3 regions of the Blautia argi genome follow, and region 2 is predicted to be linked to each of the others. Evidence: predicted binding sites of a transcription regulator. Region 2 holds the regulator's gene; each other region holds the start of a gene.
The links. The regulator Rex, encoded in region 2, represses fermentation and respiration genes when NADH is low (regulators of the CRP and FNR family bind a similar motif). The targets are predictions, from matches to a motif close to ATTGTTAANTANTTAACAAT.

Region 1: hypB (hydrogenase nickel incorporation protein HypB) is a predicted target of Rex. The motif match lies at 3,316-3,335, and genes of this name have one in related genera.
Region 3: gap (type I glyceraldehyde-3-phosphate dehydrogenase) is a predicted target of Rex. The motif match lies at 5,485-5,504, and genes of this name have one in related genera.

The regions. Positions count from the first base shown of each region.
Region 1 is NZ_CP030280.1:3,272,165-3,282,779, reverse strand. Features, by position in the region: gene DQQ01_RS15730 (glycoside hydrolase family 16 protein) at 1-1,334, shown strand, start outside; gene DQQ01_RS15720 (ASKHA domain-containing protein) at 1,362-2,906, opposite strand; gene hypB (hydrogenase nickel incorporation protein HypB) at 3,373-4,056, shown strand; gene DQQ01_RS15710 (DUF5692 family protein) at 4,143-5,186, shown strand; gene DQQ01_RS15705 (FAD-dependent oxidoreductase) at 5,217-7,970, shown strand; gene DQQ01_RS15700 (hydrogenase maturation nickel metallochaperone HypA) at 7,986-8,333, shown strand; gene DQQ01_RS15695 (FadR/GntR family transcriptional regulator) at 8,418-9,125, opposite strand; gene DQQ01_RS15690 (YesL family protein) at 9,115-9,810, opposite strand; gene DQQ01_RS15685 (ABC transporter substrate-binding protein) at 10,256-10,615, shown strand, end outside.
Region 2 is NZ_CP030280.1:1,928,615-1,939,229, forward strand. Features, by position in the region: gene alr (alanine racemase) at 1-115, opposite strand, end outside; gene DQQ01_RS09430 (NAD(P)H-hydrate dehydratase) at 134-1,612, opposite strand; gene DQQ01_RS09435 (redox-sensing transcriptional repressor Rex) at 1,676-2,323, opposite strand; gene abc-f (ribosomal protection-like ABC-F family protein) at 2,490-4,400, shown strand; gene DQQ01_RS09445 (NADP-dependent isocitrate dehydrogenase) at 4,433-5,644, opposite strand; gene DQQ01_RS09450 (GntR family transcriptional regulator) at 5,666-6,331, opposite strand; gene DQQ01_RS09455 (hydroxymethylglutaryl-CoA lyase-like TIM-barrel protein) at 6,344-7,738, opposite strand; gene DQQ01_RS09460 (S8 family peptidase) at 7,833-8,669, opposite strand; gene DQQ01_RS09465 (ABC transporter permease) at 8,739-10,615, opposite strand, start outside.
Region 3 is NZ_CP030280.1:1,243,188-1,253,802, forward strand. Features, by position in the region: gene DQQ01_RS16390 (MATE family efflux transporter) at 1-433, opposite strand, end outside; gene DQQ01_RS16395 (oligosaccharide flippase family protein) at 402-1,082, opposite strand; gene DQQ01_RS06160 (RrF2 family transcriptional regulator) at 1,213-1,665, shown strand; gene nifS (cysteine desulfurase NifS) at 1,685-2,878, shown strand; gene nifU (Fe-S cluster assembly scaffold protein NifU) at 2,929-3,375, shown strand; gene mnmA (tRNA 2-thiouridine(34) synthase MnmA) at 3,375-4,460, shown strand; partial or broken gene DQQ01_RS18090 (histidinol-phosphatase HisJ family protein) at 4,524-5,327, opposite strand; gene gap (type I glyceraldehyde-3-phosphate dehydrogenase) at 5,565-6,584, shown strand; gene DQQ01_RS06190 (phosphoglycerate kinase) at 6,689-7,882, shown strand; gene tpiA (triose-phosphate isomerase) at 8,055-8,801, shown strand; gene DQQ01_RS06200 (MFS transporter) at 9,044-10,330, shown strand; gene DQQ01_RS06205 (helix-turn-helix domain-containing protein) at 10,467-10,615, opposite strand, start outside.

The DNA.
Region 1 (10,615 bases), 1.3 Mb from region 2:
GCGGTCAGCCAAGATATGAAGCCAGCAGAGTAGCGGTAAAAGAAGGCGCGAAAGACCAGTCCCTGGTTTATCATATACCGGAGGTTAAAGATGTACATCTGACCGCTTATTATCAGACTTTAGAGGGTGTGAAATTCCCTTCCTCAGTCGGGGATTTGAAAGGCGAATCCATGCGTTCTTCCCTAAAAGACGGAGCAGACCTGGACTTTAAGATTTATGCTTCTGTGGACGGAGCAGACTGGACAAGGTTTGAAAATGTAAAAGTTGTAAATAATTTCCCGGAACCAAATCCATCTTATGCAAGACATACCTTTGATGCATACGGCCTTCCTGAGGGAACAAATTATGTAAAGGTGGAATTTCCGAATTACGAAGGTGCGGAATATACACAGAAAAACGGAGAGGTTACGAAAGTTAAGAATACAGATATTCAGTTAGCTAAGGTGACATTCCTTCAGGAAAAAGATGCTGCAGTTCCGGAGCCGGAACCAGAACCGGAAGCAATGTTGGATTTCATCAAAATCACACAGGCACCGGAAAAGAGAGAATATGTTGAAGGTGAAATCTTTGACGCCAAAGGAATGCAGGTAACAGCAATCTACAGCGATGGAACAGAAAAAGATGTGACAGAAGCAGTAAGTTACAGCAAAGAGCCGCTGCAGGTAACAGATAAGGAGATAGAAATATTTTATACAGAAAAAGAGGTTACCAAGACAGCGAAACAGGCAATTATAGTGAGCAAGAAGGATATACCAAGTCCGAATCCAAACCCGAATCCAGACCAGAATCCGAATCCAGACCAGAATCCGAACCCAGACCAGAATCCAAACCCAGATCCCAATCCGGACGATGGCGATAATGGAGAAGAGCCTCAGAAGGGAGAAATCCTGAGTGTGAAGATTTCCCCGGATAAGGCAGAGATGAAAGCAGGAGAATCCAAAGAATTTACTGCAGAAGTCGAAACTAAAGGAGAGGTATCAAAAGAAGTCACCTGGCAGATAGCCGGAAATAAAAGCAAGGATACAAAGATTGACGAAAATGGAAAACTGACAATAGGAAAAGATGAAACTGCACACGAAATCAAAGTAAAAGCTGTTTCCAGGGCAAATTCCGACAAGTATGGAGAAGCAGTTGTAACAGTGAAAAAAGAAGCAGACAAGAAACCTGGTGCAAAACCATCAAATCCGTCAAAACCATCGGGAAGTAATAAAAATCCTTCCGGTTCTTCTGTAAAGACAGGAGATGAGGCACAGCTTGCATTGTGGGGAACCGTAGGACTTCTGGCAGCAGGAGCAATCCTTGTCTTAACTATCAGAAAAAGAAAACAGCATTAAGAGGTGAGTCCACCGCTTTCACAGAATTTATGTGGAAGCGGTGAATTTTTGTTCTTCCATACGTTTCTTCCGCTCTGCTTCCACAGAGGGGTAATTTTCCAGATTCGTGTGAGGAATCGCAGTGGCAGCCACCATTTCATGAAGGAAGTTTTCTACAGCACCAAACTGGAGGTAGGTCATCATAGATAAAAGCTTTGGAATTTTATCTATGAGATTTCGATTCAGAAGCAGTTTTGCAGCGCCGTTTAAGGAACTGTTTCCGGCCTGCTGAATACGTTCTAAGGGAATATCCGGATACATGCCAATGGTGACTGCGGATTTTTTGTTGATGTGAACCCCGAATGCCCCTGCCATATAGAAGGTTTCAACGTCCTGAATACACAGTCCCATTTGCTGCAGCAGAATTTCCACCATAGTGCTGGCAGCAGCTTTGGCTTTTAAAAATTCCTGAATATCGGATTCGTAAAACCAAAGTCCGGGGCTGTAGCAGACAGCGTATTCCTGTTCCTTTGGCTGCCAGGCAATCTTTTCAGACATATCAGGGACAAAATGCCCTTTGTTATCTACCCAGCCGTTCAAATATAATTCGGCAAGTAAATCTACAATTCCGGAACCGCAGATGCCCACAGGCGGTAAGTTATCTACCGTAGAGAGAAGAAACGCGCCCTTTTGGAGTTTGACATCAGTAACAGCACCGGCAGTTGCCCGCATACCGGTACGGACGGCTTCACCTTCCAGAGCAGGACCGGCAGCGCCTGCGCCGCAGAGCAGGAAATCTTTGTTTCCGATAACCAGTTCTCCGTTTGTTCCTACATCAAAAAATACCTGAATTTGTTCTTTCTCCTGAATATTGACGTCTATCAGACCGCTGGTAATATCTCCGCCCAGATAGTTTGCTCTTGCGGGAACCAGATAGACCGGGCAGGAGAGGGGGAGTCCTAATTCCTGTGCAGGATAAAAGCCAAGCTGATCTGCCCATACAGCATAGGGAGAGGAAAAAATAGGAAATGGGTCCAGTCCAACAAGAAAATGAATCATGGCATTGTTGCCGGAGATAACCATAGCGCCGCACTGATGAACCTCTATACCCGTATGCTTTTTCAGGTTTTCCATACCTTCCAGAATACTTTTTAAGGTGAGCTGACGCAGTTCTTCCAGATGTTCAGGATTATCTTTGGAAAAAAATATCCGGGACAAAATTTCCAATCCCTTATCCCGCTGATGATTCCGAACGCTGGTCTGTGCCAGGACTTTGCCTGAGATGCAGTCCAGCAGTTGCATGACAACTGTGGTACTGCCTAAATCTACAGCTAGTCCATAGAGATTAGAAGATGTATCACCTGTTTCCAGATTGGTAATCAGCCATTTGCAGCCGTCCCAGCTTAAAGAAACTGTAATTTCCCAGTCTGCGTTTACACAGACAGAGGAAAGCTGCCGAAGCGCTTTCATGGAAAACTGAACAGGGTCTGTTATGTCAGAAAGCTCATCTAAAATCCGTACTTGAGCAGAGCGGGAATCTTCTTCTGTGGGTGGTGTCAGTTTCAGATATTTTTTGTGGCATAGTCCGGTCATGTTTTTTCCTCCGATGGTGTTTATTTTAACTGCTTCTCCAGAATGGAGATGCGTTTTAGGGCTTCCTGCATTTCGTCAATCATATATTGCACTGTATTTTTGTCTGGCTCCAACAATTCTTTTGAGAATATTTCCATCACTCTTTCTGCGTTTTCACAAATTTGTTGGTTATATATTTATTTTGCATATGGGCGCGGAAGAAGTCAAGGGAAATAAAGATGTATTTTTGTAATAATTTTCCGTAAGAACAAAAGTGTGCAAAAATTCATTTAAAATCTTCATTTTGGAACTGGTTATACCAGATTCCAGAATTCGTAAAAACCTGGATTTTTTTCAAAAACCTGGATAAACCCTGATTAAATTGCTCAATAAAGCTAGAAATATTGACAAAGACATCATCAAACTATATAATGATAAAATAATAACAATCTTCTGGTATGACCAGATTAAGAGGCGAGGTGAGAGAATGAAAGAATTTAAGGTGATTGAAGTAAAACGAAGTATCTTTGAAGATAACGATGCAGACGCTGCCAGACTCAGACAGACATTGAAGAAACAGAAAACCTTTTTGCTGAACCTGATGTCTTCTCCCGGAGCTGGAAAGACCAGTACGCTGAAGCGAACCATTTCCATGCTCAAAGACGAAATGAGGATTGGGGTTATGGAGGCGGATATTGATTCTGACGTAGATGCACAGACTATTTCAGAAACCGGAGCCAAGGCGATACAGATTCACACCGGAGGCATGTGCCATCTGGATGCGGATATGACACGTCAGGGACTTTTGGAATTTGGCACAGAAGACCTGGATCTGGTTGTGCTGGAAAATGTGGGAAATCTGGTCTGTCCGGCAGAATTTGATACCGGGGCATGTAAAAATGCCATGATTCTGTCTGTGCCGGAGGGCCAGGATAAGCCCCTTAAATATCCTTTGATGTTTTCTGTGTGCGACGTAGTTTTGATTAATAAAACAGACGTGCTTCCGTATTTTGACTTTGATATGGAAAAGTGCAGGGAATACATAAAGGAACGTAATCCAAAGGCAAAAGTAATTCCCATTTCCGCAAAGACCGGGGAAGGATTTGCAGAATGGACAGACTGGCTGCGCCGGGAAACAGCGGACTGGACTGGTAAAGAAAAGCAGAAGTAAACCATGCGAACACCGATGTTCGAGAAGGAAAGTCGGATATAAGCAGAACAACAAAAGAAGCTACAGAAAAAGAAAGAGGGTAAAAAATGTTATTTCAAATCTATGGAGAAAACGCAGGCTGGCAGCTTTTTGGCTGGCTTATGGTATTTGTATGTCTGATTGCAGTAAATGAAATTGCGCGCCGTTCCAAGGTGGGAGGAATTTTCTGTTTCTTGATTCTTCCGGCAGCGCTTACCGTATATTTTATCGCTATTCAGGTGGGCGCGGCAAACGGCTCTGAATGGGCGTTGAACAATGATACTTATGTACATATGAACGGCTGGTTCCATTACGCCAAACTTTATGCAGCAACCGCAGGTTGTATTGGTTTCATGATGTTAAAGTATCACTGGGGAATCGGAAAGAAAGACTGGTTCAAGATTTTTCCATTTGCCATTGTAGCCATTAACATTCTCATTGCTGTGGGAAGCGATTTTGAATCCGGCGTCCGCGGCGCTATGGCGTTGGCAGCACAGGGCGACCGCTGGTGGCTGTCTTCTGAAAACGTATGGCTTTACGGCGGCTGGTGGAACTGGGTCAATGGAATTGCGGGAATCTTAAATATCTTCTGTATGACCGGCTGGCTTGGTATTTATACCTCCAGGAAAAAACACGACATGCTGTGGCCGGATATGACCTGGTGTTTTATTGTTGCTTATGATATCTGGAACTTTGCCTATACCTACAACAATCTGCCTACACATTCCTGGTACTGCGGCGTTGCGCTTCTTCTGGCTCCAACCTTTGCAGCTATGCTGTGGAATAAAGGCGGCTGGATTCAGAATCGCGCCAATACACTGGCGTTGTGGTGCATGTTTGCCCAGGTATTCCCGCTGTTTCAGGAACAGGGGAAATTTGCAGTGCTTCCCGTGTTGTATAAGGACGGTGTCATGGACGCGGCCGTTCGTCCTGTATCTGTAAATCCTACTATGCAGGGTGTGATTGCACTTCTGGCTTTGGCTGCCAATGTGCTTTGTCTTGCAGCGGTTATCAAACGTGCAAAAGAGCAGAAAAAGAATCCGTACACCAACGAAATTTTTACAGATCAGAGAGATTTCAAGCTTGCTATGGCAAGAGCAGAAAAACAATAAACAGATATTGATATAAGGAGGAGATGAACTATGGCAGATTCCCTGTTTCCCAATCCACACCCGGAAGAACCTTTCCGTGAACCCATTGCAAAGCTGGCAAAGATGATTACAGACCGGGCGCCTGTTGTGCTGGGACTGGAAAAAATCACAAAGGAATCCCCGGAATATATCGGGCTTTCCATTCTTTGTACAGATGAAATGGCAGAGCTTGCACTGAAAATGGGCAAACGTAAACCAAGAACCCTGGAGGACATGGTAAAACTCACAGGGAAAGATAAAGCGTATGTGGAAGAAATGCTGCAAAAGCTGGCAGTGAACGGAGTTATTGAGTATAACTGGGAGAATCCAAAGCATGAAAAGCAGTATGTGCTTCCCATGTTTGTACCTGGCAGCGCAGAGTTTGCAAACATGAATGAGGATATTTTAACCGAGCACCCGGAAATGGGGCGTTTCTTTGAGCGTATGAGCCGTGTGCCGCTGGAAAAAATCACCCATATGGTACCGCCGGGAGGCGCCGGAATCGGTATGCATGTCATTCCTGTGGAAAAAGCCATTCAGATGGAAAATCAGTCGGTATCTGTGGAGCATATTTCCCACTGGCTGGACAAATATGAAGGCAAATATGCGGCAAGCCCCTGTTCCTGTCGCCGTTCCCGCAAAACCTTTGACGAGGGCTGCGCTGACGACCCGGAAGGCTGGTGTATTGCTGTTGGAGATATGGCAGACTATGTGGTGGAAACCAACAAAGGCGGACGTTACATTACCAGAGATGAGGTTATGGAAATCTTAAAGCAGGCAGAAGAAAACGGCTTTGTTCACCAGATTACCAACATTGACGGCGAAAATAAGATTTTTGCTATCTGCAACTGTAATGTAAACGTGTGTTATGCACTGCGTACTTCACAGCTTTTCAATACGCCCAATATGTCACGTTCTGCCTATGTGGCGCATGTGAAAACAGAAAACTGCGTGGCATGCGGACGCTGTGTGGAATACTGTCCTGCAGGGGCAGTAAAACTGGGACAAAAGCTGTGTAAAAAAGACGGAAGCCAGGTGGAATATCCAAAACAGCCTCTTCCGTCAGAAGTACCTTGGGGACCGCATATGTGGACAGAGGATTACCGGGATAAAAACCGTATCAACTGCTATGATACCGGAACTGCGCCGTGTAAGACTGCCTGTCCGGCACATATTGCTATTCAGGGATATCTGAAAATGGCTGCACAGGGCAGATATACCGATGCTCTGGCGCTGATTAAGAAGGAAAATCCATTCCCGGCTGTGTGCGGACGTATCTGTAACCGCAGGTGCGAGGACGCATGTACCAGAGGAACCATTGACGAGGCAGTTGCCATTGATGAAGTAAAGCGGTTTATCGCAGAACAGGATTTAAAAGCAGAAACAAGATATATACCAAAAAAGGTGGTGCCTTCCTTAAAAGGAGAATTTACAGAAAAAATCGCCATTATCGGAGGCGGTCCTGCCGGTTTGTCCTGTGCTTTTTACCTGGCAGAAAAGGGATATAAGCCTACTGTTTTTGAGAAAAATCAGAAGGCCGGCGGTATGCTGGTTTATGGTATTCCGTCCTTTAAGCTGGAAAAAGATGTGGTACAGGCAGAGATTGATGTTATTAAAGAAATGGGAGTGGAAATCCGAACTGGTGTAGAAGTGGGAAAAGATATTACCCTGGACGAACTGCGGGCGCAGGGCTATCAGGCGTTTTATATTGCTATTGGCTGCCAGGGGGGAAGACTGCCGGGAATACCGGGGCAGGACGCAGATGGTGTGATGACAGCCGTGGACTTCCTTCGTGCCGTGGGAGAAGATCACAGTTATCCGATTTCCGGAAAAACCGTAGTTGTCGGCGGTGGAAATGTGGCTATTGATGTAGCAAGAACCAGTATGCGCTGCGGCGCGGACAGTGTTTCCATGTACTGTCTGGAGAGTCGGGATATGATGCCTGCATCAGAAGAAGAAATTCTGGAGGCAGAGGAAGAAAACGTATCCGTTCACTGTGGTTGGGGTCCGAAAGAAATTCTTACGGAAAACGGCAGAGTGAAAGGCATTGTGTTTAAGAAATGCGTATCTGTAAAGGACGCGGACGGACGCTTTAATCCGAAATACGATGAGCAGGAAACCATGACCGTGGAATGTGACCATGTATTTATGAGTGTGGGTCAGAGTATTGTCTGGGGCGATTTGTTAAAGAACGAGAAGGTAGAACTTGGAAGAGGAAACGGTGCAGTGGCGGATACTGTGACCTATCAGACTGCACAGCCGGATATTTTCGTGGGCGGAGATGTGTATACAGGACCGAAATTTGCTATTGATGCCATTGCAGCAGGCAAAGAGGGTGCTATATCTATTCACCGTTTTGTACAGCCGCACAGCAGTCTGACCATTGGACGAAACCGCAGACAGTTTGTGGAATTAAACAAGCAGGATATTCTGGTAGAGGAATATGACAATTCCAGCCGCCAGATACCGGGATATGATAAGAAAATAGACCGGAAAACCTCTTTTAAAGAGGCAAGACAGAGTTTTACAGAAGAGCAGGTAAAAAAGGAAACTGCCAGATGTCTGGGCTGCGGCGCTTCTGTGGTAGACGAAAATAAATGTATCGGCTGCGGTATCTGCACCACAAAGTGCGAATTTGATGCCATTCACCTGTACCGGGAAAATCCAGAATGCAGCACCATGCGAAAGAGTGAGGATAAGCTGAAATACATTCTTCCATATGGGGCAAAACAGGCAATTAAGATTAAGTTCTCCAAAAAGAAATAGGAAAAGGAGAGAAGCATGCACGAACTTGGCGTTGTATTTCATGTAATTAAAACCGTGGAAGAGGTGGCAAAGGAGAACCAGCTCACAGAAATAGAAGCTGTAACCCTGCAGCTTGGGGAAGTTTCCGGTGTGATAGAATCTTATCTGCAGAACTGCTGGAAGTGGGCAGTTGAGAAAAAGAGCGAAATATTAAAGGAAAGCGCCCTTGTGGTAGAAACCATTCCTGCAGTTACTTTTTGCGAGGACTGTGAAAAGACTTATGGGACAGTGGAGCATGGGAAAATCTGTCCTTATTGCGGCAGCGAGCGCACCTATCTGCAGCAGGGAAATGAATTTTTTATAAAAGAAATAAGTGGGTGTTAAAGAAGAGAAGGACTGGTACAAAAAAGCGGGGAGAAGAAATTTCTTCCCGGAACTTTGCACCAGTCTTTTTACTATCATAGAACATTACTCATAATAGATTTTTCTGTTTCCGTCAATGCTCTGGGCAACGGATTTGTTTATCCATTCAATGGCTCCCTGAGTATCTCTGTTTTTCAGAAAACCAAGGAGAGAAACTGTGTTTTCGTAAAGGGCGTCTGTGCCGTACAGGACGCAGAATCTTTCCCACAGGGAGGTGACTGCCACCTTAAAGGAGGAGAAAATCAGGGGAATTAGGGTATTGCCTGAGGCAAGGGCAAATTCGTGCTGAAATTCATAGGCAGCGTTTACTGCCTCGTCGATAGAAACAGCGTCTTTTATGCGTTCGGTAAGCGCCTCAAGATAATCCAGTTCTTTATCTGTGATATGGCTGGTACAGAGTGTGGCGGCAAGGGTGTCCAGGGCAATTCGTACCTCCAGGATGGAGCGTACTTCCTCCTGTTTCAATCTTCCGCCGTTGTAATTCATAATGGCAAGAAGTGTTTCGGCAGTGCCATTTCGCCGGTAATCCGCCACATAGGTTCCGCTTCTGGGTTTTACAATCAGGAACCCCTTTTTTTCCAACTCCGAGATGCCTCCGTTAATGACTGCCCGGCTTACCTGCATTTCCTGGGAAAGCTGTCTTTCCGGCGGCAGTTTTGTACCAACCGGGAGTTTTCCGGAGAGAATCATATGTTCCAGCTGCTGAACAAAAAGCTCCCGAAGAGAGGGAGAACTGATTTTTTCAAATTCCATGAGTTTCCTCCTGTGTCTGAGTTTTGTCTGTGGTGATGGCAGTGGGTTTTTCTGCTTCCTCTGCTTTTTCTAAAAACGGTTTAAACATTCTGTAGAGCAGTGATGAATTTATCAGGGCAGTCAGTGCAAAGCCAAAGAAGAACCAGCAGCAGGCATACAGGGGCATGAGCTTTAAATCCTGATAGGTCATATACATGGGAAGAATGGAAACCACTGCAATGACAAGGGTGGAAGGAAAATGCATAAAGGCAAAAATAAAGGCATTTTTAATCAGGTTCAGGGTTGTATTTGCAAAGGCTGCAATTACAGGAAAAATATACAGCGCCAGGATAATGAAAAGTCCGGCGATTCCCAGGGAAACATAGAAAAGAGGTTTCCCCATAGGGGAGGCGCTGTGCTGTAAAAAGCGTATGTTGGTAAACAGAACAAAAGCCGTGGCAGTCAGAAGCAGGGAAACCAGGAGGGATTGCAGGAAGTTCTGTTTAAAAGCGCGGAAGAAAGTTTTGGTTGTGCCGTTGTTGTTTCCCTTTATAGTTCTTAACATACAGTGGTACAGGGCGGTCAGGGACGGTCCTATGGTAATGATTGGAATGCAGCAAAAGACAAAAAGAAGATTGGCAATTACTACATCACCAATTTTGTTCAGAAAAATATGAACAGGATTGTTGTCGTTCAATAAATTCATATCCGTATCCTTTCCGGCATAAGCCATAAATTCTAAAAGGTATTCTAGCATTAATGAACGGAAAATGTAAAGGAAATATCACATGTGGATTTGAATAAATGAGCAAATATGGAAAAATGATAGAATAAACATGTATAAATGTCATAAATATTAATGGGGAATGAAAAGGAACATGTAAAAATACAGGAAAAGTCAATAAGAAATTAGGGAAATGAACATTTTGAATGGATAAAAAAGAAAAAAATATTGGGAAAAAGCCGACGCTGTGCCGGATAAAAGTCGAAAAAAGTATACAATACGCACAAACAAGTAACATTTTTCCATATATTAAAAACATATGGATATTTAACATAATTCCATATGCAATTATAATGAATGCATCGGTCGATAAGACGTGAAAAGTTGGTAATTATGACGAAAGACTTTTATTAAAGGAGGAAAAAACATGAAGTTTAAGAAAGTAATGGCGTTGGCACTTGCAAGTACAATGGTATTTTCCATGACAGCCTGTGGTGGTTCTTCTGATTCCGGAAAAGATGCAGACAAAGGTTCTGATTCCAAGGACGTGGAATTATCTGTTTCTATCTGGGACGCAAACCAGGAACCGGGTATTAAAGAAATTCTGGCAGATTTTACAGAAGAAACAGGAATCAAGACAAAACTCAGCGTTGTAAAATGGGAAGAATACTGGACAATGCTGGAAGCAGGTGCACAGGGCGGTTCTCTTCCTGATGTATTCTGGATGCACTCTAATGAAAGTGAAAGATATATGTCCAACGACATGCTTCTGGACCTGACAGACAAA
Region 2 (10,615 bases):
CCTTTAAGACCGCGATGATCTGCGTGTCTTTTTTCAGGTTTTTCCTCATGCTGTTCAGATTATATGCAATGGCGTCCAAATCAATATTCGCCTGGATTCTTTTTTGTGTCCTCATGCTTTTCCTTCTTTCTTGTTAAAGTTCCTTTAGAATTTCTCCTGCCGCATCAATCAGATCTCCTGCCAGCATGGCTGCTCTCCCTTTTTTGGAGGCTGCCAGATCCCCGGCCCTTGCGTGAAGATAAACGCCTGTGCAGGCTGCCTGAAAAGGCAAAAGTCCCTGAGCCAAAAGACCCAGAATCAGTCCGGTAAGTACATCGCCGCTTCCTGCTGTCGCCATACCGTCGTTTCCGCAAAGATTGATGCAGGTTTTGCCCTCTTTGCTGCTTATCAGGGTTCTGGCATCCTTGCATACCAGTATGACCCCCAGCTCTTCTGCTGTTTTTTCTGTTATCTCTATGGGATTTTCCTTCCACCGGGCTATGGAAATACCGGTAAGCGCTGCAAATTCTCCCAGATGCGGGGTAAGGATTACCGGCCCCTTGCAGGCTCTTAGCAGTGCTTCCTTCCCCTTTAAAAGCCGCAGCCCGTCTGCATCAATGACAAGGGGCTTTTTTACAAGCTTTAAAAGCAGTTCCAGCAGCCTTTCGGACAGATGCGAGATTCCAATCCCCGGCCCAATGCCTATGACATCTGCCCAGTCCAAATTTTCTCTCACCAGTTCCTCAAGGGCGGTTTCCTCGTCGTAGACAGCCAGCATGGCTTCTGGAAAGCAGGCAAACATTTCCCGGTTTTCTTTCGGTGTGGCAATCTTCAGCATACCTGCACCACTTCGCAAAACAGCCTGTCCGCTCAAATATGCCGCTCCGAAGATTTCCCTGCTTCCTGCTACCAGAAAAACCTTTCCAAAGCTGCCCTTATTCCCGTCCGGCTTTCTTACAAGCGTCTTCAGTTCTTCCCTGGTACAGGCAAAAAGTCCGCTTCCAAAGGAGGGGGGCATTAAAATCCCCACATCTGCACTTATAAGCTTTCCTGCATAAGCTGCACCGGGATACAGACAAAGCCCTGCCTTTTTGTACCCAAAGGTAACGGTAAGATCTGCCCTTACGGCACAACCCAAAACTGCCCCTGTCCCAGCATGGATACCGGAAGGAATATCCACTGCTACAATTTTCCCCTGAAAATGTTCCAGACTTTCTATGGTTTCTCTGTAAGTTCCTTTTATCTCTCTGGAAAGTCCCACGCCAAACAGGGCGTCTACGATAGTAGTATATTCATGGACACAGAAAGTCTTGACAAAGGAAATCCCATAATTTCTGCCAATTTCTATCTGTTTTTCCATTTCTTTTGTAAAATGTTCCGGCTTTCCCAAAATACAGACATCTGTCTGATATCCCCCCAGGGTCAGAAGCCTGGCTATGACCACGCCGTCTGCTCCATTATTTCCGCTGCCACATAAAACCAGCACTTTAGAAAGTGGCAGCCCTTCTTTTTGCATGCTCCAAAAGACCTGCAGACCAGCCCGTTCCATCAGCACCAGGGACGGCATTTGCATCTGCTCTATGGTATAAACGTCCAACGCCTTCATCTGCTCTCCGGTTACAATCTGTTCCATTTTTTCACCGCCTTTTCCGGGAAAGCGAAAAGGGAGCTGCCGCAACAGCCCCTTCCCGCATGTTTATTTCTTCTCATGTTCGTTTTCATAGCAATTCAAATTATAGGACAAACGCATCAGGCTCTCGGAAAGATGTACATTTTCCACAATCACATCCTTCGGCACGTCCAAATCCAGATGCGCAAAATTCCAAATAGCACGAATGCCGTTCTTTACCAACAGATCTGCTGTTTCTGCCGCATTATTTTTCGGCAGGGTCAAGGTGGCAATTTCCACGTCCTGCTCCTTTAAAAACTGAGGAAGCTCGTCCATCATACGAATCTCGTTTCCTCTGATAGAAATCCCCTTCAGCACTGGATTCACATCAAAAATTCCTACAATCTTGAAGCCTCTTTTTTCAAACTTCACATAATTGGCAAGTGCCTGTCCCAGATTACCTGCACCTACAATAATCATGTGATGTGTTTTATCAAGTCCTAAAATTTTCCCGATTTCCTCATACAGATACGGAACATTATAACCATATCCCTGCTGCCCGAAGCCGCCAAAATTATTCAAATCCTGACGAATCTGAGATGCAGTTACCCGCATCTTTTCACTTAGCTCATTGGAGGATATTCGCTCTACGCCTTCTTCTATAAGTTCACCTAAATATCTGTAATATCGGGGTAGCCTTTTGATCACTGCCTTTGAAATGCACTTTTCCTCCATGACGACCCTCCTGTATTTAAAATACACATTTCTACGTTTCATTATAATGGATTGTTAAATTAAAGTCAATTAATTTTCTTTTTCTGTGTTGTCAAATAAGAATTTTCCGCTATAATAAATAGGACAGCTTTTCAGGCTGTACGGAGTTTTAAAGGAGATTAGAACCATGATACTTGCATGTCAAAATATAGAAAAGTCCTTTGACGGCGTCACCCTGCTTTCTGACGCCAGCTTTCACATTGAAGAAAGAGAAAAGGCAGCTTTGGTAGGCATTAACGGTGCAGGAAAATCTACACTTTTTAAAATCATTGCAGGCGAACTTGCGGCAGATGGCGGTCAGGTAATTTTAGCGAAAGGAAAAACCATGGGCTATCTGGCGCAGCATCAGGAAATGGACGGGGATTTATCCATCTACGATTCTCTTTTGAAGGTTAAGCAGCACATTCTTGATATGGAAGTGCGTATGCGCCAGTTAGAAAAAGAGATGAAGCATGCCACAGAAGTAGAACTGAATAAAATTATGGAAACCTATTCCAGACTGACCCACGAATTTGAGCTGGAAAATGGCTATGCCTATAAAAGTGAGCTGACCGGGGTATTAAAAGGTCTTGGTTTTGCAGAAGGAGATTTCGACAAAATGCTTTCCACCCTTTCCGGAGGACAGAAAACCCGCGTGGCGCTGGGACGTCTGCTTCTGTCAAAGCCGGACATCATTCTTTTGGACGAGCCTACCAACCACCTGGATATGGATTCCATTGCCTGGCTGGAAACCTATCTTTTAAACTATCCGGGAGCTGTATTTATTGTATCCCATGACCGGTATTTTCTGGATAAGGTTGCCACAAAAATCGTGGAAATTGACAACACAAAAGTAACCTCCTTTACAGGAAACTATAGCGCCTATAGCGAAAAGAAAGCTATGCTCCGCCGGGCTGCCTACCAGGCATATATAAACCAGCAACAGGAAATCAAACATCAGGAAGAAGTCATTGCAAAACTAAAATCCTTTAACAGGGAAAAATCCATACGCAGGGCAGAAAGCCGGGAAAAAATGCTGGAAAAAATAGAGGTGCTGGAAAAGCCCGCAGAAGTGGACGATTCCATGCGTATCACTTTAAAGCCACGAATCATAAGCGGCAACGATGTGCTGGAGGTAGAACATCTCAGCAAATCCTTCCCTTCTCTTCCTTTGTTTGAAGATTTGAACTTTCAGATAAAGCGTGGAGAACGGGTTGCCATTATCGGAAACAACGGTACCGGAAAAACTACGATCTTAAAAATTTTAAATCAGGTAATTCCGGCTGACAGTGGCAGCTTCCGACTGGGAAGCAAGGTACATATCGGTTATTATGACCAGGAACACCATGTGTTACACATGGAAAAAACGATTTTTGAAGAAATCTCCGATGCTTATCCCAAACTTACCAATACGGAAATCCGCAACCTGCTGGCAGCCTTTCTCTTTACCGGAGATGATGTGTTTAAACCTATTTCTGCATTGAGCGGTGGAGAACGAGGACGTGTTTCCCTGGCAAAACTTATGCTGTCCCAGGCGAATTTCCTGATTCTTGATGAGCCTACCAACCACCTGGATATCACTTCCAAGGAAATCCTGGAGGAGGCCTTAAATAACTACGAGGGAACCGTGCTTTATGTGTCCCATGATCGTTATTTTATCAATAAAACAGCCACCAGAATTCTGGATCTGACCAATCACAAGCTGGTAAACTATATTGGAAATTATGACTATTATCTGGAAAAAAAAGAAGAACTGACGAATGTCTATGCACCAGAGGAAAAGTCAGAAGCTCCGGCAGAAACCGTATCTGCCAATAAACTGGACTGGAAACAGCAAAAAGAAGAACAGGCACGCCTTCGGAAACGGGAAAATGAATTAAAGAAAACGGAAAAAGCTATTGAAAAGCTGGAGCAGCGGGACAGCGAAATTGACGAGGAAATGACAAAACCGGAAATTGCTACCAACGTGGCAGAATGTGTCCGGCTTTCAAAGGAGAAAGCGGAAATTGCTGAAAAACTGGAAACTCTTTACGAAAAATGGGAAGAGCTGGCCGAATAGGTCGCTCTTCCCTTTTGTCAAAAGGTATTGGATTAGTACAGCTTTGCTTCCAGCGCTTTACGGATTTCGCAGATAAAGTCCTGGCTGTTTAAAACAACCGGATTTGGATTTGTGGTAATCAGGGCCAAATCCTTTGTCATTTTGCCGCCCTCAATGACTTCCACAACAGAAGCCTCCAGCTTGTCTGCAAAACTCTGCAGCTCAGGATTTTTATCCAGCTCTCCTCTCTTTCTCAGAGCCCCGCTCCAGGCAAAAATGGTCGCCACAGAGTTTGTAGAGGTTTCCTCGCCCTTTAAGTGCTTATAATAATGGCGCTGCACTGTGCCGTGGGCTGCCTCATATTCAAAATAGCCTTTTGGAGAAACCAGCACAGAGGTCATCATGGCAAGAGAACCAAAAGCAGAAGAAACCATGTCGCTCATCACATCTCCATCATAATTTTTACATGCCCAGATAAAGCCGCCCTCTGCTTTCATTACCCTTGCCACTGCATCATCAATGAGTGTATAGAAATAGGTGATACCTGCTTTTTCAAAAGCTTCTTTATATTCTGCATCAAAAATCTCCTGAAAAATATCTTTAAAAGTGTGGTCATACTGTTTGGAAATCGTATCCTTTGTTGCAAACCACAAATCCTGGCAGGTATCCAGAGCATAGGAAAAACAGCATCTTGCAAAACTCTCAATGGATTCGTCCAGGTTGTGCATGCCCTGCAGCACCCCTGCCCCCTGAAATTCATGAATGGTCTGGCGGGTTTTGGTACCGTCCTTGGCTGTGAAAACCAGTTCTGCCTTTCCGGGTCCCGAAATCCGCATTTCAGTATTTTTATATACATCACCGTAAGCATGTCTTGCCAGAGTGATTGGCTTTTTCCAGTTTTTTACACAGGGTTCAATGCCTTTTACTATAATAGGGGTGCGGAACACCGTGCCGTCTAACATGGAGCGAATGGTTCCATTAGGGCTTTTATACATTTCTTTTAAATGATATTCTTCCATACGGGCAGCATTTGGAGTAATGGTGGCACATTTTACACCTACCCCATATTTTTTCACTGCATTGGCTGCGTCCACGGTCACTGCGTCATTTGTTTCATTGCGGTATTCCAGCCCCAGATCATAATACTCTGTCTTTAACTCCACAAAGGGATACAGCAATTCCTCTTTGATGATTTTCCAGAGGATTCTCGTCATTTCATCTCCGTCCATTTCTACCAGCGGTGTTGTCATTTTAATTTTTTCCATGGCGTATTCTCTCCTTTTCGTCTATTTCATTTCTTCCTTCAAAACTCTTTCCACATCAAAATTTTTCAGATTCTCTATGGTATTCTGAATATGCAGGGAAGCTGCCTGTTCTGCCTTCCTTGCATCTTTTGCCCGAATGGCTTCTAAAATAGTTCTATGCTCACTGTTCGAAGGCCTTGCCCGCATGCGAAACTGCAGGGAAGCCATGCGGACCCTCTGGAGATATTCATGAAAATCAGAAAGCGTGTGGGCCAAAATCCGGCTTCCTGATGCCTCATACAAAAGCTGATGAAACCTGCCGTCCTGCTGACAGACCTGTTCATAATTCCCTTTATCTGCATGAAAATCTGAAAGATAGATAACTTCCTCCATTTCCTCTAGCTGCTCCTTTGTGGCATGCTCTGCTGCCATAGCTGCGCACAAGCCCTCCAGCTTTGCCCGGATCCGGTACATATCCATAACGTCCCGCGGTGAAATCCCTGTAACAAAGGCACCTTTATTTGGAATGAGCTGCACCAATCCCTCAAGTTCCAGTTGGCGGATTGCCTCCCGTACAGGCGTACGGCTGACACCAAGCTCCTTTCCAATGGTACACTCTACCAGCTCATCGCCCTTTTTGTATCTGCCCTTTAAAATATCCTCCCGGATTTTATTGAATACCTTACCTCTTAAAGATCCTCCTGCCATATCTTTTACACCTTATTCGTCCAGGTTCAGATTCAGCCGCTTACAGCTTTCTGCAATCACCTGCAAGAGCTCTTCATCTGTAACCACTGTGACCCTTCCTTCTTCATATTGTCTGTCCACCCAGGCCTTTACCATAACTGTCAGCTCACTGTTTTTGTCTATCTGCTTTTCTTTAGCAAGCCGGAAATGATTGTTTATCCAATGTGCAATCCCCGCAAGACCGGAGGTATTGGAAACAGCTACCTGAGGGGCTTTCTTTAAAAACTTCTCTGTATCAAAGATATTATAAATTTCTTCATTTTTCAAGAGTCCGTCTGCATGAATTCCGGCTCTTGTCACATTAAAGGAGGAGCCTACAAAGGGGGTACGGGGAGGAATCTCATATCCAATTTCTTTTTCATAGTATTCTGCAAGCTCTGTAATAACTGTTGTATCCATACCGTCCAGCGTTCCCTTTAGCTGGGCATATTCAAACACCATGGCTTCCAGAGGTGTATTGCCCGTCCGCTCTCCTATGCCAAACAGGGAACAGTTGACTCCACAGGCGCCATAGAGCCAGGCTGTAGTGGAATTGCTCACTGCCTTATAAAAATCATTGTGTCCGTGAAACTCAATGAGTTCAGAGGGAAAGCCTGCATGCGTCATAATTCCGTAAATAATTCCGGGAATGGATCTGGGGATTACTGCTCCGGGGTAATTGACGCCATATCCCATGGTGTCGCAGCAACGCACCTTAATGGGAATGGAATATTCCTCCATAAGCCTAGTCAGCTCCATGCAGAAGGGAATCACATATCCGTAAATATCGGCTCTTGTAATATCCTCCAGATGACATCTGGGACTGATCCCTATTTCCAGGCAGTCCCTGATTACACTGAGATAGTGATTCATAGCCTCTCGCCTGGTCATTTTCATTTTATAAAAAATATGATAATCCGAGCAGCTTACCAATATGCCACATTCCTTTAATCCCAGTTCTTTCACCAGCTCAAAATCCTTTTTGCTCGCCCGAATCCACCCTGTAATTTCCGGAAAGGAATAGCCTTTTTCCATACATTTATCCACTGCGTCCCGATCCTTTTTGCTGTACAGGAAGAATTCACTCTGTCGGATCTTGCCATTGGGGCCTCCCAAGCGATGCAAATATTCATAGATACGTACAATCTGCTCTGTGGTATAGGGAGCTCTGGACTGCTGTCCGTCCCGGAACGTGGTATCTGTAATCCAGATATCGTCCGGCATGTGATGTGGGACAATCCGGTCATTGAAAGCAATTTTGGGAACTTCAGAATAGGGAAACAGATTATGAAACACATTTGGGGTTTCCACGTCCACCAGAGGATACATATGTTCCTCAAGTTCTAGCAAATTGGTGTTATAATTCATTCTGACAGCTCTGTTTATCATGATACACACTCCTCATTCATTAGCTTAGCGTTATACTCTAATAAAGTATTTGTATCATTGTATACAATCACACAAGAAATGTCAACCCTATTTTCTAACTTTCTCTTAGAAAATCATCCAAAGAAAACAGTCCCCACCCCTGCAGGTTATGAGGATATCCCAAATCCCTTGCCCTGCTTTTCAGTCGCTTTTTAATCTCCAGATTGGTATATTCCGGGTGTTTTTCCAACAGTAGGGCAATTCCTCCGGACACTGCTGGCGTGGACATGGAGGTACCACTTTTTACCGTATAGGGAAAAGCCATGTTTTTATTTGCACAGGAAGAAATCTCATTTCCCGGTGCTACAATATCCGGCTTGCTGATACAATCTCTTGTGGGACCTCTCCCGGAAAGCCCCAGATGATTTACCAGCATATCCGAGGAACCCACAGTAATGATTTTGCGGCTGCACCCCGGTGCAGTAATGCTGCCTCTTCCGGGTCCCTGGTTGCCTGCGGCTGCCACTACCACAATCCCGGCGTCCCAGGCCTTCTCCACAGCCTCTAAAAGCCTCTCATGGCCATCCCTGTGAGTAGTACCTACAGAAATGTTAACAATGCGGATACTATAAGTTTCCTTATGCTCCAAAATCCAGTCTATAGCCCTTATGACATTTTCCTGCACTCCGTTTCCGTTTTTGTCCAAAACCTTTATAGGAAGCAAGCTACACTCCGGAGCCACGCCGCAGATGCTTCCTTTTGAAGCCCTGCCGCTGCCGCCCAAAATCCCCAGCACATGGGTTCCGTGTCCATTGTCATCATAGGGAAGACTGCGCCCCTTTACAAAATCCCGAAATGCCAGGATACGATTCTCGAAATCCGGGTGGGGAAAAGCTCCGGTATCCAGCACTGCTGCCGTTATACCTTTTCCCGTAAGCCCTGCTCTGTTCATTTTCTTCACCTGCCTGTTTGCCTTTTCCTGCTCTTATTAAGATATTCCGGGAAAAGAAACCGGTCACATCTACTCATTGATTTCCTCAATAATCCCTTCTTCCAAAATGCTTCTTCCCGCCCATTCCATAGCAAGAATACAGATTGCTACATTGAGTACCAACAGTCCGATGACCGGAGCCGGTGACACCCACGCAACCGGGTTCAGATAAAGATAAACACGAATCAAAAAATAGTAGAGAATCTTCTGTATCGGAAAATACAGGGCAAAGAGCACCAGATTGGTGTATATTCCGTACCGAACTCCCTCTCTGAACAACATTCGGCGAAAGCCAGTATCCGTGATTCCCATGGCGCGCAAAATTCCAAACTCATGCTTTCTCGCTGCCACCAGATACTGCATACTGTTGATAATATGAAGCACACTGATTCCCAGCATCACAATGGCAACTCCATAGAAAAAGAGCATCTTTTGTTCTACAAAAGCATTTTCTGCCTGAATCATACGGGTGTAATCCTTTACCATACATTTCGGCACGCTTTTGGTAAGCTTTCTTATTTCATCGGAAACCACTGCTCCGTCCACCCCCTCCTTCAGCGTAATTCCTAAATTACGATATCCGGTTATGCCAAAATATTTTTCCATCTGCTCTCTTGTCATAATAATATCTACCGTATCTGTTCCATCATCTCCAATAAAAGCTTCTGTTTTAGCAAGAGGTCTGGACACAAGGGCTGCCACCCCAAACTCCTGCTCTGTATAAAAAGTGTCCTCCTCCTGAAATTTCAGAACTTCTGCAGGTACCTCTGTACTTCTTGGTGTTTTCAATGTAATAGACTCCCCGGCTTTCACTGCAATGCCCTCATAAGTTCCCTGTCCACCCATAATGGTTTTAAAAATTACGGTATCTTCTTTCCGCATGGTGTCCGGGTCAATACTTCCTTCCAAAAGATAGTCTGAAAGTTCCAAAAGCATTTCATCATCATATCCATATACATTAACCTTCAGCTTATAATCCCCATCGCCTTCAATGGTTGCCCTACCGTTATATTTTTCCATTAACACAGGGTCTGGTTCCAAATCATCGGAAGGGTCTGTTTCTGCAAAATAAGAGGTCCACACCAGTTTTCCGTCATAAAGGGGGATTTCCCCCAACATATAATTCATGGTGTTTACAGACCTTACCCCCGGAAGCTTACGGATTTCTTCTGCCATATATGTAGGAATGGTATCATGCAAAGAATCTGAATCCTCAAAGACCTGAATATCTGAGCCAAGTCCATCGTCAGCCTTAAACGTCAGCTCGTTGTGTATTTTTGTGTTTTCTGTCACATAAGTAGCTCCCAGAAAAATAATGCCCCCAATGGAAAGGGAAAACAGAATCCCCACAAAGGCGCTTATCTTTCCAAACATAAACTTCTTTGTTAAAATACCTGTAAGATTTTTTCTGTGAAGAGAATAAATTTTTCGATTTTTTTGTTTTTTCCCGGATTCCTTCCGAATCATCTGCCCCCAGGTGTATCGCCGCATTTTTCTCACCAGGAAGAGGCTTAAGAATACCAACACTGCCACAAAGAAAAGCAGACAGCACAAAAGCAGCTTTTTATCTACATAAAATCTGCCGATATCGCCAATACTTGACACAGAAATTTGGGATAAATCCTGTTCTACTCCTGTATGCCGGATTCCTTTTTCCTGCACACCTACGAAAATCCGTCCGATTTTCCCATACAACAGAGCTGCAATACCATTGCCAAGCAGGCAGCCTAAGGGAAATCCTGCAACAAATATCAGAAGAAGTTCTCCGAACAATATTCCAAAAGTATGTTTCTCCTCCATTCCAAGAGTCTGCATAACACTGTACTGGGACATACGTTTTCTGACAGATACCTGAAAAAGACTGTATATGATAAAAACGCCAAATATGCCAAGAGCTGCCAAAATCA
Region 3 (10,615 bases), 690 kb from region 2:
GTGTTTTAATAAAGGTTCCGGCAAATTCATTTTTAAATAACACAAGACCTAGAAAATCACCGGCAAAATAGAAGAAAGCGGTAGACAGAAGCCCCAGAAGCAGACCGTATTTCATGGACAGGAAAATGCTGTGCCGGATATGCCTGCGGTTGCCCACTGCCTGATGTTCTGCCACAGAAGGCAGCAAAACCGTGGATACAGCGTTGGTAATGGCAGAGGGAAAGAGAATAAGGGGAAGAGCCATTCCAGTCAAAATTCCGTATATGGAAAGAGCAGAGGCATTGTCCAGTCCGTAAAGCCGCAGGTGTCCCGGTATGAGTACGGTTTCAATGCTGTGGAGAAGATTCACCAGAAGGCGGTTGCAGGTCAGAGGAAGGGAAAGGCTCAGAATTGCTTTTAAATCAGCCAGAGGAGCCTTCATATGTCGCAGCATATAGTGATTTTTTTTTATAATCCAGAAGAATAAAAAAACCGGAGAAGAGCATGGAAACCAGCTCTCCACCCAAAAGTCCGCTGACGGCCAAAGATGGCGTGGGAGAAATACCCTGCTCGGTTTGGATAAGGAACAAAAGATAAGAGGTGCCAATGCGAGAAGTTTGCTCCAGAAGCTGTGCAAGGGCAGGTACAGCCATTTTTTTTCGGGCAAAGCAGTAGCCGCTTACACAGGCGTGGAAAGTACCTAAAGGAATGGAAAGCGCCATAATCTTTAAAAGCGGAGTACAGCTTTCCTCCAATAAAATATGCAGAGCAAACCAGGCTGCGTGACGGTACAGGAAAAAAGAAACCAGAATGGCAGTGCAGACAGAAAGGATCGTGGAAATTAAAAAAACATCTCTGGCGCCCTGCTCGTCTTTTAAAGCTGCCCGGGCTGCGGTAAATCTGGAAATGGCTGTCTGGATACCGCCTACAGACAGAGCAAAACACAGGGTTTGAATTGGAAAAATAAGCTGATAGATTCCCATGCCTCTGGCACCGATTGCCTGTGAGAGGAATATTCTATAAATAAATCCCATAATTTTCGTCAGAAAACCTGAGAGTGTTAAAACAAGGGTTCCTTTTAAAAGAAGCTGCCTATTGTTCATAGTTTCACCGAATTTTTCTTTTTCCTAAATATATTCCGCAAAGATGCTTGACAGAACAGGGGAAAGATGATATTCTACTTCCAGATTAGAAATCCGACTAAAATAGTAGGAATTGAAAAGAGGCGATAAATTGAAGCTTTCCACAAAAGGCAGGTATGGTTTGCGGGCAATGATTGACCTGGCGCTTTATAGTGATGAAGAAGCGGTATCCATACAAAGCATTTCTGCCAGACAGAATATTTCAGATAATTATCTGGAACAGCTTGTACGCAAGCTGAAAAAAGAAGGTCTGGTGGTCAGTGTCCGGGGAGCCCAGGGCGGTTATAAGCTGGCAAGACCTGCAGAGGAAATCTCGGTGGGAGATGTGCTGAGGGCGCTGGAAGGCAGTCTGGAGGCTGTTTCCTGCGGAGCAGGCAATAATGAGCACTGTCAGGGTGAGGATTTATGCGTTACCCGATATGTGTGGCAGAGAATTAACCGGAGTATACAGGAAACCGTAGACTCTATTATGATAAATCAACTGGTAGAAGAAAGCCGCAAAGCGCGGGATAAAGGACAGATCAAAGTGCAAAAATGTGATTAATCAATAGGAGATGAAGAGTATGAAAACAAGAATTTATCTGGATAATGCAGCAACTACAAAAACCTCTCAGGAGGTTGTAGACGCAATGCTTCCTTATTTTACGGAGGATTATGGAAATGCTTCCAGTATTTATGAAATTGGTCAGAGAAGCAGGGAAGCGATTACCAAGGCGCGTGAACAGATTGCTCAGGTAATTGGCGCCAAGACAGAAGAGATTTACTTTACGGCAGGCGGAAGCGAGGCAGACAACTGGGCGTTAAAGGCTACTTTTGAGGCATATGAAGGAAAAGGAAATCATATTATTACAACCAAAATCGAGCATCACGCCATTTTACACACTTGTGAATATCTGGAGAAAAAAGGTGCCAGAATTACTTATCTGGACGTAGATGAAAACGGTCTGGTGGATTTGGAAGAACTTCAGAAGGCGATTTGTCCGGAAACTATCCTGATTTCTATTATGTTTGCCAATAACGAAATCGGAACCATTGAGCCAATAAAAGAAATCGGTATGATTGCGAAAGAGCATGGCGTGCTGTTCCATACAGATGCGGTACAGGCCTTCGGACAGGTACCCATTGACGTGGACGATATGAACATTGATATGTTAAGTTCCAGCGCTCACAAAATCAACGGACCAAAGGGAATTGGTTTCCTCTATATCCGTAAGGGCGTGAAAATCCGTTCCTTTGTACACGGTGGTGCACAGGAGAGAAAGAGAAGAGCAGGAACAGAAAACGTACCGGGAATCGTGGGATATGGCGTAGCTGCCAAAAGAGCGGCAGAAACCATGGAAGAGAGAACAAAAAAAGAGAGAGAATTAAGAGATTACTTTATTCAGAGAGTTTTGGAGGAAGTTCCTTATACAAAATTAAACGGGGACCCTGTAAAACGTCTTCCAAACAATATGAATTTCAGCTTCCGCTTTATTGAAGGTGAGTCCCTGCTGATTATGCTGGATATGAAGGGAATTGCAGGCTCCAGCGGTTCTGCCTGTACATCAGGTTCCTTAGACCCTTCTCATGTGCTTCTGTCTATTGGACTTCCTCATGAGATTGCACATGGTTCTCTGCGCCTGACGCTTGGAGAAGACATTACAAAAGAGGATTTGGATTACACACTGGAACAGATTAAGGAAATTGTGGGAAGGCTGCGCGAGCTTTCTCCTTTATACGAAGATTTTGTGAGAAAACAGAAAAACAGTAAAAATTAATGGGAAAATTGAAAACAAGAAAAAACTTGAAATGAACGGAGGAATTTGTTATGTACAGCGAAAAAGTTATGGATCATTTTCAGAATCCAAGAAACGTAGGAGAAATTGAGAATGCCAGTGGTGTGGGAACTGTAGGCAATGCAAAGTGTGGAGATATTATGCGTATTTATCTGGATATTGATGAAAACCAGATTATCAAAGACTGTAAATTTAAAACCTTTGGCTGCGGCGCAGCAGTGGCAACCAGCAGTATGGCAACAGAGCTGGTCAAAGGGAAAACCATTCAGGAAGCCCTGCAGGTAACCAATAAGGCAGTTATGGAAGCCCTGGACGGACTTCCACCAGTGAAAGTACACTGCTCTCTTTTAGCAGAAGAAGCTATTCATGCAGCGCTGTGGGACTATGCAGAAAAACATGGTATTAAAATCGAAGGACTGACGAAACCAAAATCTGACATTCACGAGGGTGAAGAGGAAGAAGAGGAGGAAGAGTATTAATGGCAAAGAAAAAGGTAGTAGTAGGGCTATCCGGAGGCGTGGATTCTTCGGTAGCTGCTTTACTTTTGAAACAGCAGGGATATGAAGTTATCGGCGTTACCATGCAGATTTGGCAGGAAGAAAACCGGGAATTTCAGGAAGAGAATGGCGGCTGCTGCGGATTAAGCGCAGTAGACGACGCCAGAAGAGTGGCGCAGATGCTGGACATTCCCTACTATGTAATGAATTTCAGAAAAGAATTTCAGGAGAATGTCATTGATTATTTTACCCGGGAATACCTGGAAGGCAGAACGCCGAACCCGTGTATTGCCTGTAATCGGTATGTAAAATGGGAATCTCTTTTAAAGAGAAGCCTGGATATTGGCGCAGATTATATTGCCACCGGGCATTATGCCAGAGTGGAACAGCTTCCAAACGGCAGATATGCTATCCGCAATTCCGTCACAGCCAGAAAAGACCAGACTTATGCGTTGTATAATCTTACTCAGGAGCAACTTTCCAGAACCCTGATGCCGGTAGGAGATTATACAAAAGACGAGATTCGTTGTATGGCGGAAGAAGCAGGACTTCCTGTGGCGCATAAAAAGGACAGTCAGGAAATCTGTTTTGTGCCGGATAACGATTATGCGGGATTTATTGAAGAGCATACAGGAAAGCACATAGAAAAGGGTAATTATGTGCAAAAGGACGGTACGGTTATCGGGCAGCATGAGGGGATTATCCACTATACCATCGGGCAGAGAAAGGGATTGAATCTGGCTATGGGACGCCCGGTATTTGTGACGGAAATCCGACCGGAAAGCAATGAGGTAGTCATCGGGGAAAATGAGGATTTGTTTGTGCATAGCCTCCTTTGCGACAGAGTGAATTTTATGGCTATTGAGAAGCTGGAGGACGGTATGAATCTCATGGCAAAAATCCGTTATAATCATGCAGGAGCCCCCTGTACCCTGGAGGACGCGGGAAATGGAAAAGTGAAGGTAACCTTTACAGAACCCCAAAGAGCCATTACGCCGGGACAGGCCGTGGTGTTCTATCAGGGAGAATATGTGGCAGGCGGCGGCATTATTCTCGGGAGGGCATAGAAAAAGACTGTAGTGTCAGGAAAAGTCTGATACTGCAGTCTTTTGTCTTATCAAGCTGTATCCTTAGAGTTTTATAAATTCCGGTTTTCTTTTTCGGAAAATCGTATAATAGCGGAATCCACATGCCTTTAAAAGTTCGCCTGTCTTTAGAAAGTCATAAGCCATATGTTCCGGTGCATGGCCGTCAGATCCCAGTGTTAAAAGTTCGCCTCCCAATTCCCGGTATCGCAGAAGGATATCTTCTGTGGTGGGTTGGGGTGCCCCAGTCCGTATTTAAAGCCGGCGCTGTTGCACTCCAGCCCGATTCCCTTCTCAATCAGAGTTTTTAAAATCTCGTCCAGAATATCTGCATAAGTCTGATAGGAATAGCCTTTGTTTTTCTCGGGACCGTAGCGAACCACATAGTCGATATGTCCGCAGGTATCAAAGCAGGAAAAGGTTCTCAGGTTTTCCAGAACAACTTCAAAATATCGCTGATAGGCTTCTTTTTTGAGTCCTGTTTTCGTAAAATTCAGGATTGTATGGGTCAAGTCTGTCCACAATGTGAGTAGAGCCTATGAGAAAATCAAAATTCTCTGAATCGGCGAGTGCAGGAATTTCTTTCTTTAAATGTGGCTGCAGACCCATTTCCAGACCAAAGAAAACAGAAATCAAACCGGCATATTTTTCTTTTAATTCCAGGCAGGTTTTCTTATAAGCAGGCAAATTCACAAGAAAAGAAAAATTCCCCGGGGGAAAATCCAAATCCATGTGTTCAGTAAAGCAGATTCCGGGAAGCCCCAGAGAAATACCCTGCAAAATCATACGTTCCATGGGCGCATTGCTGTCACTGGAAAAGGAGGTATGTAAATGAAAGTCGTAATACATGGCAAAACTCCTTTGCTGTAAAAAAAGATTTTTTTTCATTATAAATGCTTATGAGCAGGGGTTTCAAGTATTATTACAGGAAATTGCTATTTAAATAAACAGGAATTTTGAAAATGGGCTTGAATTTTTGGATAAAAACAGGTACAATATGGACAAGGTTGATGTTTCTTTAACAAAGTTTTACGTTTGTTGAAGAACTCCCATATAAATCAATCACTTTTAGGAGGAATGAAAATCATGGCAGTAAAAGTAGCAATTAATGGTTTTGGACGTATTGGACGTCTTGCATTCAGACAGATGTTCGGAGCAGAAGGATTTGAAATCGTAGCAATCAACGATTTAACATCTCCAGCTATGTTAGCTCACTTACTGAAATATGATTCTACTCAGGGTAGATATGAATTAGCTGATAAAGTAACAGCAGGTGAAGATTCCATCACAGTTGACGGAAAAGAAATCAAAATTTACGCAAAAGCTAATGCAGCAGAACTTCCTTGGGGAGAAATCGGTGTAGACGTAGTTCTGGAATGTACAGGATTCTACACATCAAAAGAAAAAGCACAGGCTCATATCGATGCTGGTGCTAAGAAAGTTGTTATTTCCGCTCCGGCTGGAAACGACCTTCCTACAATCGTTTACAATGTAAACCACGAAACATTAACAGAAAATGACAACATCATTTCTGCAGCTTCCTGTACAACAAACTGCTTAGCTCCTATGGCAAAAGCATTAAATGACTTAGCTGAAATCCAGTCCGGTATTATGTGTACAATCCACGCTTACACAGGCGATCAGATGACACTGGACGGACCACAGAGAAAAGGTGATTTAAGAAGATCTCGTGCAGCAGCAGTAAACATTGTTCCAAACAGTACAGGTGCTGCAAAAGCTATCGGATTAGTTATTCCTGAATTAAACGGAAAATTAATCGGAGCTGCTCAGCGTGTACCAACACCTACAGGTTCTACAACAATCTTAACAGCAGTTGTAAAAGGAAACGTTACAAAAGAACAGATTAACGATGCTATGAAAGCAGCAGCTACAGAATCTTTCGGATACAACACAGATGAAATCGTATCCAGCGATATCGTTGGTATGAGATATGGTTCTCTGTTCGATGCTACACAGACAATGGTTCTTCCATTAGACAACGGCACAACAGAAGTTCAGGTTGTATCATGGTATGACAACGAAAACTCTTACACAAGCCAGATGGTTAGAACAATCAAATACTTCGGAAAATTATTAAACAAATAATTTTAAGGTATTTATAAAGGCTCAGAAAGGGGTCCGGTCTATTGTGGACCGGGCTCTTTTCGTCTTTTCAGAGCCGTAAAATAATGTAAAGGAGGCATTTTACAATGCTCAATAAAAAATCAGTAGATGATATTAATGTAAACGGAAAAAAAGTACTGGTTCGCTGTGATTTTAACGTACCATTACAGGAAGGTAAGATTACAGACGAAAACCGTCTGGTTGCAGCGCTTCCTACTATCAAAAAATTAATTGCTGACGGCGGAAAAGTAATTCTCTGTTCTCACCTTGGCAAGCCAAAGGGAGAAGCAAAACCGGAATTATCTCTTGCACCTGTTGCGGTACGTCTGTCTGAATTATTAGGACAGGAAGTAAAATTTGCAGCAGATCCGGAAGTTGTAGGACCAAATGCAAAAGCAGCAGTAGAAGCTATGAAGGACGGCGAAGTTATTTTACTGGAAAATACACGTTACAGAGCCGAAGAAACAAAGAACGGCGAAGCGTTCTCCAAAGAACTGGCTTCTCTTTGTGATGTATTCGTAAACGATGCATTCGGTACCGCACACCGTGCACACTGCTCTAACGTAGGTGTTACACAGTTCGTAGACACAGCAGTTGTAGGATACTTAATGCAGAAAGAAATCGACTTCCTGGGAAATGCAGTAAACAACCCGGAAAGACCATTTGTTGCTATCCTTGGCGGAGCAAAGGTATCCAGCAAAATTTCCGTTATCAATAACCTCCTTGACAAAGTAGATACTTTAATCATCGGCGGTGGAATGGCTTATACCTTCTCTAAAGCAGCAGGCGGAAATATCGGTATTTCCTTATGCGAAGATGATTATCTGGAATATGCATTGGAAATGAAAAAGAAAGCAGCAGAAAAAGGCGTAAAACTTCTTCTTCCTGTAGACCACAGAATCGGTGACGCATTCTCCAATGACTGCAATATCCAGATTGTAAAGAGCGGTGAAATTCCGGAAGGCTGGGAAGGTATGGACATCGGACCTGAAACAGAGAAAATCTTCAGCGAAGCTGTAAAAGATGCAAAAACAGTTGTATGGAACGGACCAATGGGCTGCTTCGAAATGCCTAACTTTGCACATGGTACAGCAGCCGTTGCAAAAGCACTGGCTGATACAGATGCTACTACCATTATTGGCGGTGGTGATTCTGCAGCGGCAGTTAATATTCTGGGATATGGTGACAAAATGACTCACATTTCCACAGGCGGCGGCGCTTCCTTAGAATTCCTGGAAGGCAAAGAACTCCCAGGTGTTGCAGCAGCAAACGATAAGTAGGCCGAAAGCAACTTAGCGAAAGCGAGCCAACGGCGAAGCTTGAGGTTAGTGCGAGGCCCTTCTCGAACCTTAGCGAGCATGTGTGCGAGCTTAGTTGAGAGAAGATACCCGTAAAGCAACTTAGCGAAAGCGAGCCAACGGCGAAGAAAATTGTAGAAAGAAGGATAAATCCATGGCAAGAAGAAAAATTATTGCTGGTAACTGGAAGATGAACATGACTCCAAGTGAAGCAGTTGAATTAGTAAACACATTAAAGCCACTGGTGGCAAATGAAAATGTAGATGTAGTATTCTGTGTTCCTGCAATTGATATTGTACCTGTTGTAGAAGCTGTAAAAGGCAGCAACATTCAGGTTGGTGCAGAAAACATGTATTTTGAAGAAAAGGGCGCTTACACAGGCGAAATTTCTCCAAATATGTTAGTTGATGCCGGAGTAAAATATGTTATCTTAGGACATTCTGAAAGAAGAGAATATTTCGGAGAAACAAACGAAGATATCAACAAAAAAATGCACAAGGCATTTGAACACGGCTTAACTCCAATTATGTGCTGTGGCGAAACTCTGGAACAGAGAGAACAGGGCGTGACAATGGACTTTATCCGTCAGCAGGTAAAGGTTGGTTTCCAGGGAATTACTGCAGAGCAGGCAAAAGAAGCAGTTATTGCTTACGAGCCAATCTGGGCTATCGGAACCGGCAAAACAGCTACTACTGAACAGGCTCAGGAAGTATGCAAAGCGATTCGTGAATGTATTGCAGAAGTTTACGATGAAGCAACTGCAGAAGCAATCCGTATTCAGTACGGCGGTTCTGTAAATGCAAAGACAGCTCCGGACTTATTTGTTCAGCCGGATATTGACGGCGGACTGGTTGGCGGCGCTGCCCTGAAACCGGATTTCGGTTCTATTGTAAATTACTAATTTTTAAATATGTCGTAGCGGAAAAAGCGGCTACCGTTTTGGCGATTGAAAAAATCGTAAAGCGGCAGCCGTTTTTGTTTGCAAAAAATGTCATAATCATACAACGTATTCGGTTAACATATATTTACTGATTTCTCCATTAAAAAAAGAAAAGAAATGATATATATTTACATGAGTAGAGATACTGGAATAGTATCTATTATGATTGTTGTAAAAAAAATTCAGTAAGTGAGGCGGTTATCATGAATACAATATTTAAGAATTATATCATATTTTGGGCAACACAATCTTTTTCGCAACTTGGAAGCGCAATGACAAGTTTTGCCCTTATTATATGGACATATGAACAAACAGGAGCAGCCCTGAGTGTTTCTTTATTATCCTTGTTTACATATGTTCCATATATTATAGTTAGTATATTTGCCGGTACTTTTATTGACAGAGCAAATAAAAAGAGAATATTAGCTATTGCAGATACATGTGCAGCATGTTGTTCGGTAATTATTTTTGTATTGTTTAGTTGTCATATGCTAAAGATTGAATATGTATATATACTCAACATGATTATTGGATTTATGAACGCATTTCAATCTCCGGCAGAATCTGTAGTGATAGGACTTCTAATACCAAAAGATAAACTTAAACAAGCCAGTGGCTTAGATTCTTTTTCGTCTAATCTAATCACAATTGTATCTCCTATGTTGGCAACAGCTTTAGTTAGTATTTGGAACATTGGCATTGTAGTTGTGTTTGATTTACTTACATTTGCTTTTGCTATTTTTTCTTTGATTTTTATGGTTCATGTAACAGAGGATATAGAAGTTACAGAAGAAAGCGGAGCATTTCGAGGGTTTAAAGAAGGACTTTCCTTTTTACAAAAGCATAAAGAAATTTGGTGTATTATTATAACGATGTCATTTATAAATTTTTTCTCAAGACTGACATACGAAAATATTTTGTCCCCTATGATATTAGCGCGAAGTGGAGGTTCAGAAATAAGCCTGGGAATTGTTAATGCAGCTATAGGAGGAGCTGGTATCATAGGGGGAATATTTGTTACGGCACTCACAAAAAAGATAGATGCTGTTTCTATGATTTATATTCCCATGATTTTTTCTTTTTTTTGCGGAGATTTATTAATGGGGATTGGAAATAATACAATAATATGGTGTATAGCAGGTATCGCCGCAAGTTTCCCTATTCCATTTATTTTTGCAGGTCAACGTATAATACTATATAGGGTGGTTCCCCGGAATATTCAAGGAAGAATTTTTGCTGTCAGAAATGCCATTCAATTTAGTAGTATTCCGATTGGGATTTTACTTGGCGGTTTGTTAGCAGATTATATTTTTGAACCATTTATGCTTCAAAAAGGCATGATTGCTTCTGTATTAGGAAGTTTGGTAGGGAATGAACAGGGAAGTGGAATGGCAGTAATGTTTTTATGTACAGGTATCTTGGGGGCAGTAGGGAGTATGATTGCTTTTCATCTACCAACAATTAAAAAAATGAAAAATAAATATTTTTGAGTTCAAAAGGAGCAAAGCTAGATAGTAAGCGCTTACTGAAATTTTAAAGGTTCATTCATTGACATTGTTCTTCAGTAATACCTGGAACGATGTCAATGAATAGAGAGATGTTCAAAAGGCTGCTGGGGTAATCCTTTTAGGAGTTTATTTTGTCATAATAATTGCTGATAATTTCTAAGTTTTCTTTGCTCTCGGGATAGAGGCAACATAAATTGTAAGCAATTTGGATATACTTGATACCATGATTTTTTTCTTCTGTGCAGTGAGTGATTTTGTGTTTTTCAA